DNA from 4 places in the Secundilactobacillus sp. MJ173 genome. Region 2 is predicted to be linked to each of the others. Evidence: predicted binding sites of a transcription regulator. Region 2 holds the regulator's gene; each other region holds the start of a gene.

Region 1 (3,175 bases), on a different contig from region 2:
GCCGAAGCTCGACGTGACTGATAACACGGGGAGCTGGGACTAGTTTTAATAAAACTAGGACTGTCGCAGTGATGTGCTGCGGAGAGCTTCCTACGGTAGAATGACTTTAAGGTCGTCTCGCAGGTAGCTGCAGGCGGCCTTTTTTATTGCGTAAAATAAATGTGAAAGTGAGTGTAAATAAATGGCGAATCAAACAGGCGGCAACGACAATGAGGTTAAGCGTTCACTGAAAACGCGCCACATCTCAATGATTGCCTTGGGCGGTAGTATCGGTACGGGACTATTCGTTGCCAGCGGATCAGCAATCTCAAAGGCAGGTCCCGGCGGTGGTCTACTGGCCTACGTTGCTTTAGGGGTCATGGTGTTCTTCTTGATGACCTCCCTTGGTGAAATGGCAACTAATATGCCAGTATCAGGGTCATTTGCGACCTACTCAACAAAGTATGTCGATCCGGCTTTAGGCTTTGCTATGGGCTGGAATTATTGGTTTAACTGGGCGATTACATTAGCGGTGGATATCAGTACCGCTGCTTTGGTGATGAAGTTCTGGCTACCAAACGTACCGGGATGGATTTGGAGTACATCAGTCTTAGTCATCATCTTTCTGATTAACGCACTGACCGTCAAAGCCTTCGGGGAGACAGAATATTGGATGGCCATGATCAAGGTCGTGACCGTTATCGTCTTCCTGATTGTTGGTTTCTTAACGATTTTTGGCATTATGGGTGGTCACGCTGTGGGTGTAAGTAATTTCACCTATAAGCAAGCACCGTTTGTGGGTGGCGCGCCAGCTATCCTGAGTGTGTTCGTTGTCGCTGGATTCTCATTTCAAGGAACTGAATTGGTCGGCATCACAGCCGGTGAATCTGCTACGCCGGAGAAGAGTGTCCCAAAGGCAATCAACCAAGTGTTCTGGCGAATTTTACTGTTCTATATCTTGGCCATTTTTGTGATTGCGTGCTTGATTCCGTATACCAGTCCAAAATTGCTGGGGTCATCCGCAAGCGATATTGCCATTAGTCCATTCACGCTGGTCTTCCAACGTGCAGGGCTAGCTGCAGCAGCGAGTGTGATGAATGCCGTTATTTTGACTTCCGTTATTTCAGCAGCTAATTCAGGGATGTATGCATCATCACGGATGCTTTATTCGTTATCACTGGATGATTTTGCACCTAAGTATTTCCAGCACACCACTAAAAATGGGGTGCCATTACGAGCTCAGGTTGCAACAACGGTGGTGGGCGCGATTGCCTTTATTACAAGTATTGCGGGGCCAGAAGTGTATACCTGGCTGGTTGCCGCTTCAGGCTTGACTGGTTTTATCGCGTGGTTAGGGATCGCCATTTCTCATTTCCGGTTCCGGCGAGCCTTTATCAAGCAGGGACATCAGTTATCAGAATTGAAGTTTCACGCTAAAATGTTCCCATTTGGACCTATTCTGGCGTTAGTACTCTGTGTGTTAGTCATCGTGGGACAGAATACTTCTGCCTTTGCGCATTTTGATTGGGAACAGATTGCAGTGACGTACCTCAGTGTGCCATTGTTCTTCATTCTGTTTTTCTACTATAAGATTCGACACCATACGCATATGATTCCGCTGGATGAGGTGGATGTTGCACCTCATAAGCGGCAGGAAGTTGAAGATTAAGCAGAGTGTGAAAATAAGCGTTTAAAGAGTGGAGTGTAAAGGGTCCCAGCATAAATCCATGGGTTTGGGATTTGTGCTGGGACCCTTTACATGCAACTCTTTGCTTATTTGAGCACGTTTATGAGTGTGGCACGATTCGGTAGATTTCAGAATTTTACATTGTTTAAACGTGCTCAAACAAGCAGAGAGTTGCAAATAAGGGCCAAACAACAGAAATCCAAAACCAGGATTTCCGTTGTTTGGCCCTTATTTTTCACTCTCTAAACGCTTGTTCTCACACTCTTTTTAAAATTACCCACAACATATTGCTTTTACCGTCAGCAATGATACAATATGAAGTACTGACTTTTGAGGTTAAAGGAGAAATTATTAATGATCGTACTTTCAGGAACCATTGGGGCTGGTAAAACCAGTTTAACCCAGCTACTTGCACGTCACTTGAATAAACCAGCTTTTTATGAATCAGTAGAGGATAACGAAATTTTACCGTTGTTCTATCAAAATCCTAAAAAATACGGTTTTTTACTGCAAATCTACTTCTTAAACAAGCGTTTAGATAGTATCAAAGCCGCTGCTAAAGATGACGAATCCGTTTTAGACCGCTCGATTTTTGAGGACTCCCTGTTATTCAAGTTGAATGCTGATTTAGGGCGTGCAACTCAGACTGAATCTGATATCTATAATTCTCTACTTCAAAACATGATGGAAGAATTACCGAATACTCAGGAAAAGAAGAATCCAGATTTACTGATTCACATCAATATTTCCTTTGACACTATGCTGTCACGTATTCAAAAACGTGGCCGGTCATATGAACAAATTGATAAGGATCCTGAGTTATACGATTATTACAAAGAGCTGGACGCTCGTTACATCGACTGGTACAAGAATTACGACAAGTCACCCAAGATGAGCATCAATGGGGATGAGTTAGACTTTGTTGAGGATCCTACGGCGCAAAAAAAGGTGCTGTCATTGGTTGACGAAAAGATGGCTGAACTGAATCTTTAACCGTGAGTTGCTTTTAACGGGTAAATATTTTACAATGAATGCAATGATAAAACGCGATGTACCTTTTAGTAGATGCGCAGAGAGACGGGTTGCTGAGAACCGTTCATCGAAACTCCAGTACATTAAAGCGGACAGTTAATCCTGTACGGTTAATCACCGTTACCGAAATTGAGTGTGCAGCTAGTCTGTAAACTTGGGTGGTACCGCGAGCTTTCGTCCCAATTTTTTGGGGCGGAAGCTTTTTTTGCGGGCCAGAATAATGAGAGGGGTATTATCATGATTGATTTAAAGTTAGTTAGAAACGAAACTGATTTTGTGAAGGAAAAGTTAGCTACCCGTGGTGTTGAGGCAGCTGAAATTGATGAGCTGCTAGCAGTTGATCAAAAGCGACGTGACTTGATCGTTAAGAGTGAAACCATGAAGGCCACACGTAACCAAGTCTCTGATGAAATTTCTCAACTGAAACGCAATAAAGAAGATGCTTCAGATAAGATCAACCAAATGAAGCAGGTGAGT
Region 2 (3,175 bases):
ATATCCTGGGGCAAATGTCGTTTCACCAGCTGCTAATTTATTGCGTTCGTTAACATACTCGTATAATTTGGCTGATGAACGGTCGATCTGTTCGGCATTCAATTGATCAGCGTTTGCCTTTAGAAAGGCCTGAACATCAGTATCTTGATACACACTATTCATTAGTTTTTGGTAATTAGCATTGAGCTGGTGTTGGTCCATATAACGTTTCATAGACTCACTAATATTTTCCATACTAATCACCTCCATCCCGCAGTTTTTTTAGCTTGTTTAATTGCTCGTTGAATTGATCTTGATCAGACTTGGACAACGTTTTTTTCTTCTTTGGCTGATAATCATTTTTCGCCCAGTCTGGTAACGTTTCTTTAATATTCTTGGTACCGCTTCGCCGACGGGTCGTCTTGGGTTTCGCCCGGTCCGCCTTAAACTTACGAATACTTGCTAGCGCGTCTTCTGGCGTTTTGACACCATCTTGCGCCCAACGATTAGCGATAGTATCAGTGAGCCGCTGAGTAATCGTTGAATTATTTAAATCAATCAAAACTTCGTAAATCAGCATGTTGATCACGGCGCTGGAAAAAATCTGTTTATTGGCGATTTGCTCCACAATGCGTTGCTCACCACTAGCGACATAACCACCCTGTTGCTGACGAATCTGAGCCAGAAAGGCCATTGGTTCATACTGCTTGGCAGTAGCAATCAGGTCTGCTTCTTCCTGATTCTCACTTGTCTTTTGAGCAGTCACCGTTTTTTGAGCTGAAACCACCGGTGTTGTTTCACCCTGATAGGCAGCCGCGATTGCACGTTTAAACTGGTTGGCATCTAGCTTGTTGGTGGCCAAATTAGTAGCATCACCTATGTAGCGAGCCATTTCAGTTTCATCAATACCGTACAGTAGGTGTTCGTTAATAATTAGCTGCCGGTATTGCCGCAAATCATTCAAGTCAATGTATGAGCGTTTGAGTAGTTCAGAAAGCAGACCAAAATCAAAGTCTGGCGCTGTAAGCAACTCAGATTCTGCAACCGTTTCTTTTTGATCAAAGGCCGCTTTAGTGGCTTCAATCAGCTTTGGCGGTGTCGCAATCAAGCGGTTATCCAGTGAAAAAACGTCCAAAAACGACTTGGAAATTTCGTGCCACTTATCCCGTTTAAGCTGCCGTGGCAAAAAGGCTTGCCGCAATCGTTCAAACTGCCGCTCACCTACGACTTCCAGCAACAGTAAACTGAGCAAATCGTCTTTAAAGAACATTTCACCACTGACGGGCTGCTGTAATTCATAAATCAACTCTGGCAGCCGGTCGGGTTGATTTTCAAACGTCCGTAATAGTCCCGCAGCTTCCAACCGTTGTCTCGAGTCTTGAAGCGTCACCATACTGATATTGAGCAACGCTAATAAATCAGTATGGGTAACTTCAACTTTTAAATCTGCCGTTAAGGAGACTTGTCGCCACATCACCGTTGCGAGACTGTAGGCTGATACACCTAAAATGGGCTGGTACAGCAGGTCCAATACCCGTCGCCGCTCTTCTTGAAGTCGCGTGGTGGTAACAATTGCGACAGCTGTTTTTGGCATCAATGGTTGCCCTGACTCCGCCATGATTAAGCCCCGTTTCATTTCTTTTTATCAGAGGAAGCCCCTTTTTTCTTATCTTTGTTCATCACATCTTTGAGTTCTTCCAAGAACACACTCATATCCTTAAACTGGCGATAAACACTGGCGAAACGAATATAGGAAATTTCGTCAATGTCTGCCAAACGCTTCATCACGTATTCACCAATCAATTGACTGGATACTTCGTTTTCGCCCAGCGAACGAACTTCGTTTTCAACTTCATCAACTAATTTGGTCATGACATCCATGCCAACTGGCCGTTTTTCTGCTGAGCGAATGATACCCCGTAAAATCTTTTCACGATTGAATTCTTCACGAGTACCGTTTTTCTTAATCACCAATAATGGTGTTGCTTCGATGCGTTCAAAAGTTGTAAAACGAAAGCCGCAATTTTCGCATTCACGGCGGCGTCTAATAACACGGCCTTCATCTGTTGGACGGCTATCAACGACCCGCGAACCATTATGGTGGCAATGTGGACAATGCATAGTTTCACCTCTTATCCTTAATCAACATTTTACTTTTTAACCTAATTAGATTTATCTGTTATTAACGAGCCGAATCCGGCTTCATTCAGCCATCTTACCACTTGCGCTTTTGTTTTATCAACTGAATCACTATTATCGATCACCACGTCAGCCCGATTAACCTTTTCAGCCAATGGTAACTGCGCGTTGATTCGTTCTAATGCTTCTTTCTTAGACAAGTGGTCACGTGCCATTAATCGCTGAAGCTGTACTTGATCCGGTACGTTGACGACCATGATTTCGTTCATGCCAGCTGCACCATGGGCTTCAAAAAGTGTGGGGGCATCATAAATCACCAGTGGCACTTGACGTCGTCGATAACCTTGTAGTTTGCGCACCACAGCCTTTTTAATTAACGGCCCAGTAATCCTGTTTAACTGGTCTAACTTCTCTGGTTGACTGAATACCAAGGTCCCCAGTGCATGCCGGTCCAAAGTACCGTCCGGCTGAATCATTTGCCAGCCAAAAGCAGTTTGAATCTCTTTCAATCCCTTGGTTCCCGGTTCAACAACTTCTCGGGCAACCTTATCAGCATCAATCACCGGAATCTGATAGGCCTTGAAAAATTCGCTCACAGTTGATTTCCCTGTGGCAATCCCACCCGTTAATCCAAGCACCATGGTCACACCGGGATCTTTACGTAAAACCTGACAGTCTGGGCAAAAATGCGTGCCACGTTGGGCAACCTTTGTTTTCTCAATTGGGGTATCACACCGAAAACAAGGCTCACCTTTGCGACCATACACCATCAAATGATTCTGGAATTCACCAGCTTCACCGTAAGCGGTAGAGAAGGAATGCACGGTAGTCCCGTGCCCTTCAATCGCACGCTTAATTTCCACGATGATGTTTTCACGCAGTTGGCGAATCTGAAACTCCGGAATCGTGTTGGTAGGCTGTTCAGGGTGAATCCGGCTTAACCACAGCGTTTCATCAACGTAAATATTGCCCAAACCAGCAATGTTGCTTTGATCGAGTAAAAATGGCTTGATTGCCTTTTTGCTCTTGCTGAAAATCCGCTTCATATAATCCACGG
Region 3 (3,175 bases), on a different contig from region 2:
GGGTTATCCCGGTTAGCAGTATCAATATTAATAATGTAAGGATAGCCGGATTCCTGCTGTAGCTTGCCAATTTCAGTTTCTAGTTCACGAGCAGGCAGTTTCTTTTTACGGATCGAATCGTTGGCGACCATCTTGTCGTATTCTTTGGTAATATCAACGTAACTGAAAGGTACACCGTATTCGCGTTCAACGTCATAAGGGCTAAAGAGGTACATGTCTTGGTTATCACGGCAAAGCTCGTAAAACTTGTCTGGGACTGTAATACCTAACGAAAGTGTTTTAAGACGAATTTTTTCATCGGCATTTTCTTTTTTAGCCGATAGGAATGCGACAATGTCAGGATGAAAAACGCTGAGATAAACAACACCGGCACCTTGTCGTTGACCCAACTGGTTAGAGTATGAAAAACTGTCTTCCAGCAACTTCATGACAGGAACCACACCACTGGCAGCACCTTCAATGTTTTTGATGGGGTCGCCAGCGCCACGTAAGTTAGATAAATTAATCCCAACGCCGCCCCCAATTCGGGATAATTGTAACGCTGAGTTGATGGTACGGCCGATGGTGTTCATATCGTCGGTAGTTTGAATTAAGAAACAGGAGACTAATTCGCCACGCTGTTTACGACCTGCGTTTAAAAAACTGGGCGTAGCGGGTTGATAACGCTGGTGAATCATTTCATCAGCTAAATCCATAGCTAACCGTTCATCCCCATCAGCGAAATACAACGCATTCAGAGCCACTCGATCAATGTAGTTTTCCAAATAATAGTCGTTATCGTTGGTTCGCAGTGCGTACTGAGCGTAAAATTTATAAGCGGCCATGAATGATTTGAAGTGAAAATTCTGAGATTTTAAATAGTCGTACAATGATTGAATAAAATCAAAGTTGTACTTATGATAGAAATCAGATTCAATGTAATCATTGTCCAGCAAGAAATCAAAACGGTCTTGCAAGGAAGCAAATTTTTTGGTGTTTGGTTCAACGTTCTGTGTTAAAAACGCCTGTAGCGCTTCTTGATCTTTGTTCAATGGAATCTGACCGTTTACCGGGATATTAATCTCATTGTTAAGGTCATAATACGTGACGTCTTTAAGCTCTTTTAAACTCATTTTTTAAACTCACTCTTTTCTCTTAGGGCTAAATTAAGTAAAATAAAAGATGGCGTTTTCTGGTATCCAGAATACGCCACCCTAACACTCGCGTACATTAAATGGCCAGCTTTTGTAATTGATCTGGTCGAAAGCCGCTAAATTTAGTATCAGCAGTTTCAATGACGGGCAGAGATTGAAAACCTTGATTTTTGAGGTAATCAACGTACTGCGGATCTTCGTTAATGTTATGTTCAATAAAATCAACGTGATGTTCAGTTAAAAACCGCTTTGTCATTTTGCATTGCATACAATTATTCCGTGAATAAACCGTTACTTTTGCCATATGAACCACACTCCTATGTAATCTCGATAAATAGAGTTTACACCGTTCAGGTAAAATTTCAACCATCAGGGCCTATATTTTGTATACGTTTGAAAGACCAAACACTAAATATGGTATAAGGACGGCAATTGCAGTTACTTTTAGTCAGTGAAAAATATTTTTGGGGATTAGAGATTGTCGTTGAAGAAAGGTAGACATGCATGATAGAAAATGATGAGCATTACATGCAAGAAGCACTATTAGAGGCTCATAAGTCAGCTTTAATTGGTGAAGTTCCCATCGGAGCAGTGATCGTGCATAATGGTGAAATTATTGGCAGAGGCCATAATTTGAGGGAACACAGTCAGTTGGCAGCTGACCATGCAGAAGTTATGGCTATCAATGAAGCTAACCAAAAGCTGCATAGTTGGCGGTTAGTTGACTGTACCATGTACGTTACGCTAGAACCATGTATCATGTGTAGCGGTGCGATTATTAATTCACGGATTGATCGGGTTGTTTTTGGTGCTCGTGATCCGAAAGCTGGCGCTGTAGTGACCTTATATAGTCTGTTGAATGATCCCAGATTAAACCACCAAGTTGAAGTAAAAGAGGGTGTTTTAGCGGTACAGGCAGGTGAGGCATTGAAAGCTTTCTTTAAAGCTGCTCGGAAGCGGAACAAACTCAGAAAACGGCAGCAAACCGACAAACTGTGATCATAACCAGATTTTGGGTAGCATTCACATTTTAAATATGTTAAAGTAGAAGTTGCCGCAAGGCCTTGGGGCAAGGGTGACCTTACGAATCGTGTCAGGTCCGGAAGGAAGCAGCACTAAGTATGAGTGACTTTGTGCTCCAAGTTGATATGATTTTAACGAGGGCGGGACAAAACGTTGAGTTTTGTTACCGTCCTCTTCTTATACAATTTTTAACGATTGGTATGTATAGTATTTGGTGAATAAACACTATATAATGTTTATCAGTGAGTCTTAAGAGATAACCCAAAAGAATCGAGGAAACTAGTCATGAGTTACCAAGCCTTGTACCGGGTGTGGCGGCCACAGCGTTTTGATGAAGTGATCGGGCAGAAACTGATCACCCAAACTTTGAAAAACGCCGTTAAAACTAAACAAATTAGTCATGCCTATCTGTTTGCTGGACCACGGGGAACGGGAAAAACCTCGATGGCTAAAATCTTCGCTAAGGCAGTCAACTGTCAGCATCAAGAAGATGGTGAGCCTTGTAATCAATGTGAAACTTGTAAAGCAATTACTAAGGGCACACTAAATGACGTGATTGAGATCGATGCCGCTTCCAATAATGGTGTGGAAGAGATCAGAGACATCCGTGATAAAGTGAAGTATGCACCCACCGAGGCCGACTATAAAGTCTATATCATTGATGAAGTTCATATGCTTTCGACGGGAGCTTTCAACGCATTATTGAAAACCTTGGAAGAACCACCGGCTAACGTGATTTTTATTCTTGCCACCACCGAACCGCATAAGATTCCCGCCACCATTATTTCGCGGACACAGCGATTTGATTTTAAACAAATCCAAGCTAAGGACAGTCTTTCACGAATGGCTCATATTCTGAAAGAAAAACAGCTTTCTTATGATGAGGAAGCATTAAAAGTCATCGCAAAGGCTTCCGAAGGCGGGATGCGTGATGCGCTGAGTATTTTGGATCAGGTGATTTCATTCGGCGATGATAAGGTCACATTAGATAATGCACTGCTTGTCACGGGTGCGGTACG
Region 4 (3,175 bases), on a different contig from region 2:
ATGGACGCTTATCGTGAAATGACTGGTAAGAAGGCGGCTAAGCCAGAAGTTGTTGGCGGTGGCACGTACGGTCGATTAATGAAGCGGGGCGTTGCGTTTGGTGCACTCTTCATGGATCACACACCAGACACGATGCATCAAGTAGATGAGTTCCAACCCATTTCTGATTTAATGATGGCTATGGCAATTTATGGCCGATCAATTGAGGCGCTGGCAAACGAATTACCAGACTAAGGAGTGATGGTATTGGCACAGCTTAGTAATTATCAAAACGTGATGGTTGGTGTGGATGGTTCAAAGCAGGCGAAGCGAGCCGTTCAAAAGGCAATCGCAATTGCCAAACGAAACCAGGCGACACTTTATATTGTGAGCGTGCTGAACATCAGTAAGCTGACGAATATTGGCAAGTCTCAATTTGGTTTTGGCGCTGTTGACCCAGAGATCTTAGATGAGTTTAAACTTAAAATGGATCAGCTGGTTGCAGGTTATCGCGATCAAGCGATTGAACGTGGTGTTCAACAAGTTGAGATTCACGTTACATTTGGTAATCCCAAATTAGAACTGGCAAAGAATTTACCCCAGCTATTGGGAGTGGACCTGATCGTTATAGGCGCTACTGGAGCTAACGTGGTTGAACGGATGATGATGGGTTCTAATGCTAGCTACGTTGTGTCCAATGCCCACGTTGACGTCTTGATCGTTCGGACTGATTTGGACAATCAGCAGTTGAACGTTTTCTAAAATAAAACAGGCTCCGGTGCATGTGATTATGCATCGGAGCCTATTTTGTATCAGAAGTTTACATTGCGTTTGAAATAGAATTCGTATTTCTAATCTTGCTAAGCGCTTCGTCGACTTGGCTTAAGACCGTTTGTACGTTCTGAGGGTCTTCAAGATTATATTTTTGTAAATCGATTTTGATCTTAGGACTAACATCAAAATCATCATACCATTTTTGATAAGCTGACCACATCTTATAGTAGTAAGCTTCACGTTCAGGATGACCATCGATTTGTTCGTAATCACGACCGCGTTTCTTGATTCGATAGAGAATCGTCTCGAAATCGCTGCTGGCATAGACGAGCAAATCTGGTGCTTTCTTTGGTAACGAGTTCAGTTCGTTCATCATGTTGTCTAATAACTTAAGGTAAACGGACAATTCGGTATCACTAATGTTACCTTCGGCGTTATTTTCCTTAGTGAATAATGCGTCTTCGTAAATAGAACGGTCCAAGATGTTGTTATCATCGGCCAAGGCCTGCTTGATCATGGAGAAACGCTTATTTAAGAAATAAATCTGGAGCAAGAAACCGTATTGCTTAGGATTTGAATAGTATAAAGGTAGTACTGGGTTTTCGCCCACTGGTTCGAAGAATGCCTTGGTTCCTAAGTGTTCCGCAAGCATTCCAGTTAAAGTTGTTTTTCCAACACCAATCATTCCGGCTGTAATAATCACCATAATAGCCCCTCTTTTAATAAAATATGCAACATATAGTGTACCATAGATTCTATAGATACTACATATTCATTTTAACTTTTTGAATAGTAACCGCTTTAACCGCCTAGGCATACGGTTTTTCGAAGAACAATTTGATGATGAGGCGTCATAACCCAGTGTCAAAATCACTCGTAGTATAATGAATGTAACGGGATGAAGGAGGATACTGAATGATGTATGATGCAATCGTATTTTTTGATTTGGATGGGACTTTATTTGATGACCAGAAGAACGTGCTGCCAAGTAGCATTGATGCTATTAAGCAGATGTCAAAGAATAATATTCTTTCCGTTATTTCCACTGGTCGCAACGTCTTTGAAGTGCAATATGTGCTTGATGAGACTGGCCTTGATACCATCGTCAGTGCTAATGGCAGTTACGTCCAGTATCAAGGTAAAAAACTCCATCAAGAAGTGATCCCAGAAGAGGTTCTCGACGAATTTACCGATTATGCTAACCAACAAGGCGATCCAGTGGGTTACTTTAATAACCGTGGCTTTCGACTGAGTCAGGCAAATGAGGCCACGAAGGAAAACTTTAAACTGTTGCGCTTGGATGCCAAAGTGGACCCTGATTTTTATCATCGTGAAAAAATCAATTTTATGAACGTCTTTAATGAAGATAAGGAAGAACAATATCAAGAACGCTTTAAGGGGGTACTGTCGTTAGTTCGCAATAACCCACGAGCTCTAGATACTATGAATGCCGGTGTTTCAAAGCGAACGGGAATTCAAATTCTGCTAGAAGCAGCTCACTTAGAAAACGTTCATACTTACGCGTTCGGCGATCAGCTGAATGATTTACAGATGTTTGATATGGTTGATACCCCAATTGCCATGGCAAACGGGCATGAGTTGGCTAAAGAGAAGGCGGCTTTCGTCACAACTTCCAATATGGATGACGGGATCGTTAACGGTTTGAAACACTTTAATTTGATTAAATAAGGGATATTCCGATATTGATTGTAATCCTCGTTTTGATAAACGCTATCAGAACGGGGATTATTTGTTTGGAATACTTGAATCTCACTTTCTTAAACGTGCTCCAACAAGCAGAGACTTGCATCTAAGGGGGCTTAGGCAAAAATCCCCAAAGACCAGGATTTTCGCCTAAGCCCCCTTAGACTCCAGTCTCTAAACGCTTGTTTCCACACTCTGTCTAAGAATAATATTCCTGTCATATTCTGGCAAAAAATTCCTATTGATTTATGTCTAAAATTAATAAATGAATATGCTATTGAAACCGGTGTCAATCTTGGTTTACTCTAAGTGAGTAGTCACTTTACTTTATTGGTAAAGTGAGGTTATTCGGTAGATAATGCAACGTGCTGGTCTGAGTCTAACGTTGCGTTATCAGACAAGTAGAGGTGAGTGAAATGACAGAGACGAAATATTTTGGCGGTATTGATGTTGGTTCAACCACGGTCAAGCTCGTGGTCATGGATCAAAATAACCAAACCGTTTTTTCACGTTACGAACGACATTATTCTGACGTCAAAACAGCCACTGAAAAAATCTTTCGCGAAGCAATTTCCGAATTAGGGGCGGATATCAAAATTGCTTGTACGATTACAGGTTCAGGCGGTATTGGGCTGGCTAATTTACTGCAATTGAAGTTTATTCAGGAAGTGATTGCCTGCACCAAAACAGTTGAAACCTTGATTCCTCAAACTGACGT

Evidence for each region. Region 2 encodes NrdR, which represses ribonucleotide reductase genes. Its sites were predicted from a motif close to ACACNATATATNGTGT; they were not measured.
Region 1: AC6H04_RS03715 (deoxynucleoside kinase) is a predicted target of NrdR. The motif match lies at 1,944-1,959, and genes of this name have one in related genera.
Region 3: nrdH (glutaredoxin-like protein NrdH) is a predicted target of NrdR. The motif match lies at 1,539-1,554, and genes of this name have one in related genera.
Region 4: AC6H04_RS02955 (deoxynucleoside kinase) is a predicted target of NrdR. The motif match lies at 1,483-1,498, and genes of this name have one in related genera.

What each region holds. Positions count from the first base shown of each region.
Region 1 covers NZ_BAAKGN010000023.1:1,443-4,617, reverse strand. Annotated here, with positions in the region: lysine riboswitch at 1-97, shown strand, start outside; gene AC6H04_RS03720 (amino acid permease) at 182-1,648, shown strand; gene AC6H04_RS03715 (deoxynucleoside kinase) at 2,021-2,659, shown strand; gene serS (serine--tRNA ligase) at 2,936-3,175, shown strand, end outside.
Region 2 covers NZ_BAAKGN010000020.1:13,284-16,458, forward strand. Annotated here, with positions in the region: gene dnaI (primosomal protein DnaI) at 1-234, opposite strand, end outside; gene AC6H04_RS03215 (DnaD domain protein) at 236-1,597, opposite strand; gene nrdR (transcriptional regulator NrdR) at 1,612-2,100, opposite strand; gene coaE (dephospho-CoA kinase) at 2,142-2,759, opposite strand; partial or broken gene mutM (DNA-formamidopyrimidine glycosylase) at 2,796-3,175, opposite strand, start outside.
Region 3 covers NZ_BAAKGN010000060.1:114,421-117,595, reverse strand. Annotated here, with positions in the region: gene nrdE (class 1b ribonucleoside-diphosphate reductase subunit alpha) at 1-1,112, opposite strand, end outside; gene nrdH (glutaredoxin-like protein NrdH) at 1,210-1,437, opposite strand; gene tadA (tRNA adenosine(34) deaminase TadA) at 1,638-2,132, shown strand; RNA gene ffs (signal recognition particle sRNA small type) at 2,195-2,281, shown strand; gene dnaX (DNA polymerase III subunit gamma/tau) at 2,442-3,175, shown strand, end outside.
Region 4 covers NZ_BAAKGN010000019.1:132,117-135,291, reverse strand. Annotated here, with positions in the region: gene pepV (dipeptidase PepV) at 1-234, shown strand, start outside; gene AC6H04_RS02960 (universal stress protein) at 247-741, shown strand; gene AC6H04_RS02955 (deoxynucleoside kinase) at 800-1,459, opposite strand; gene AC6H04_RS02950 (Cof-type HAD-IIB family hydrolase) at 1,672-2,442, shown strand; gene AC6H04_RS02945 (acyl-CoA dehydratase activase-related protein) at 2,874-3,175, shown strand, end outside.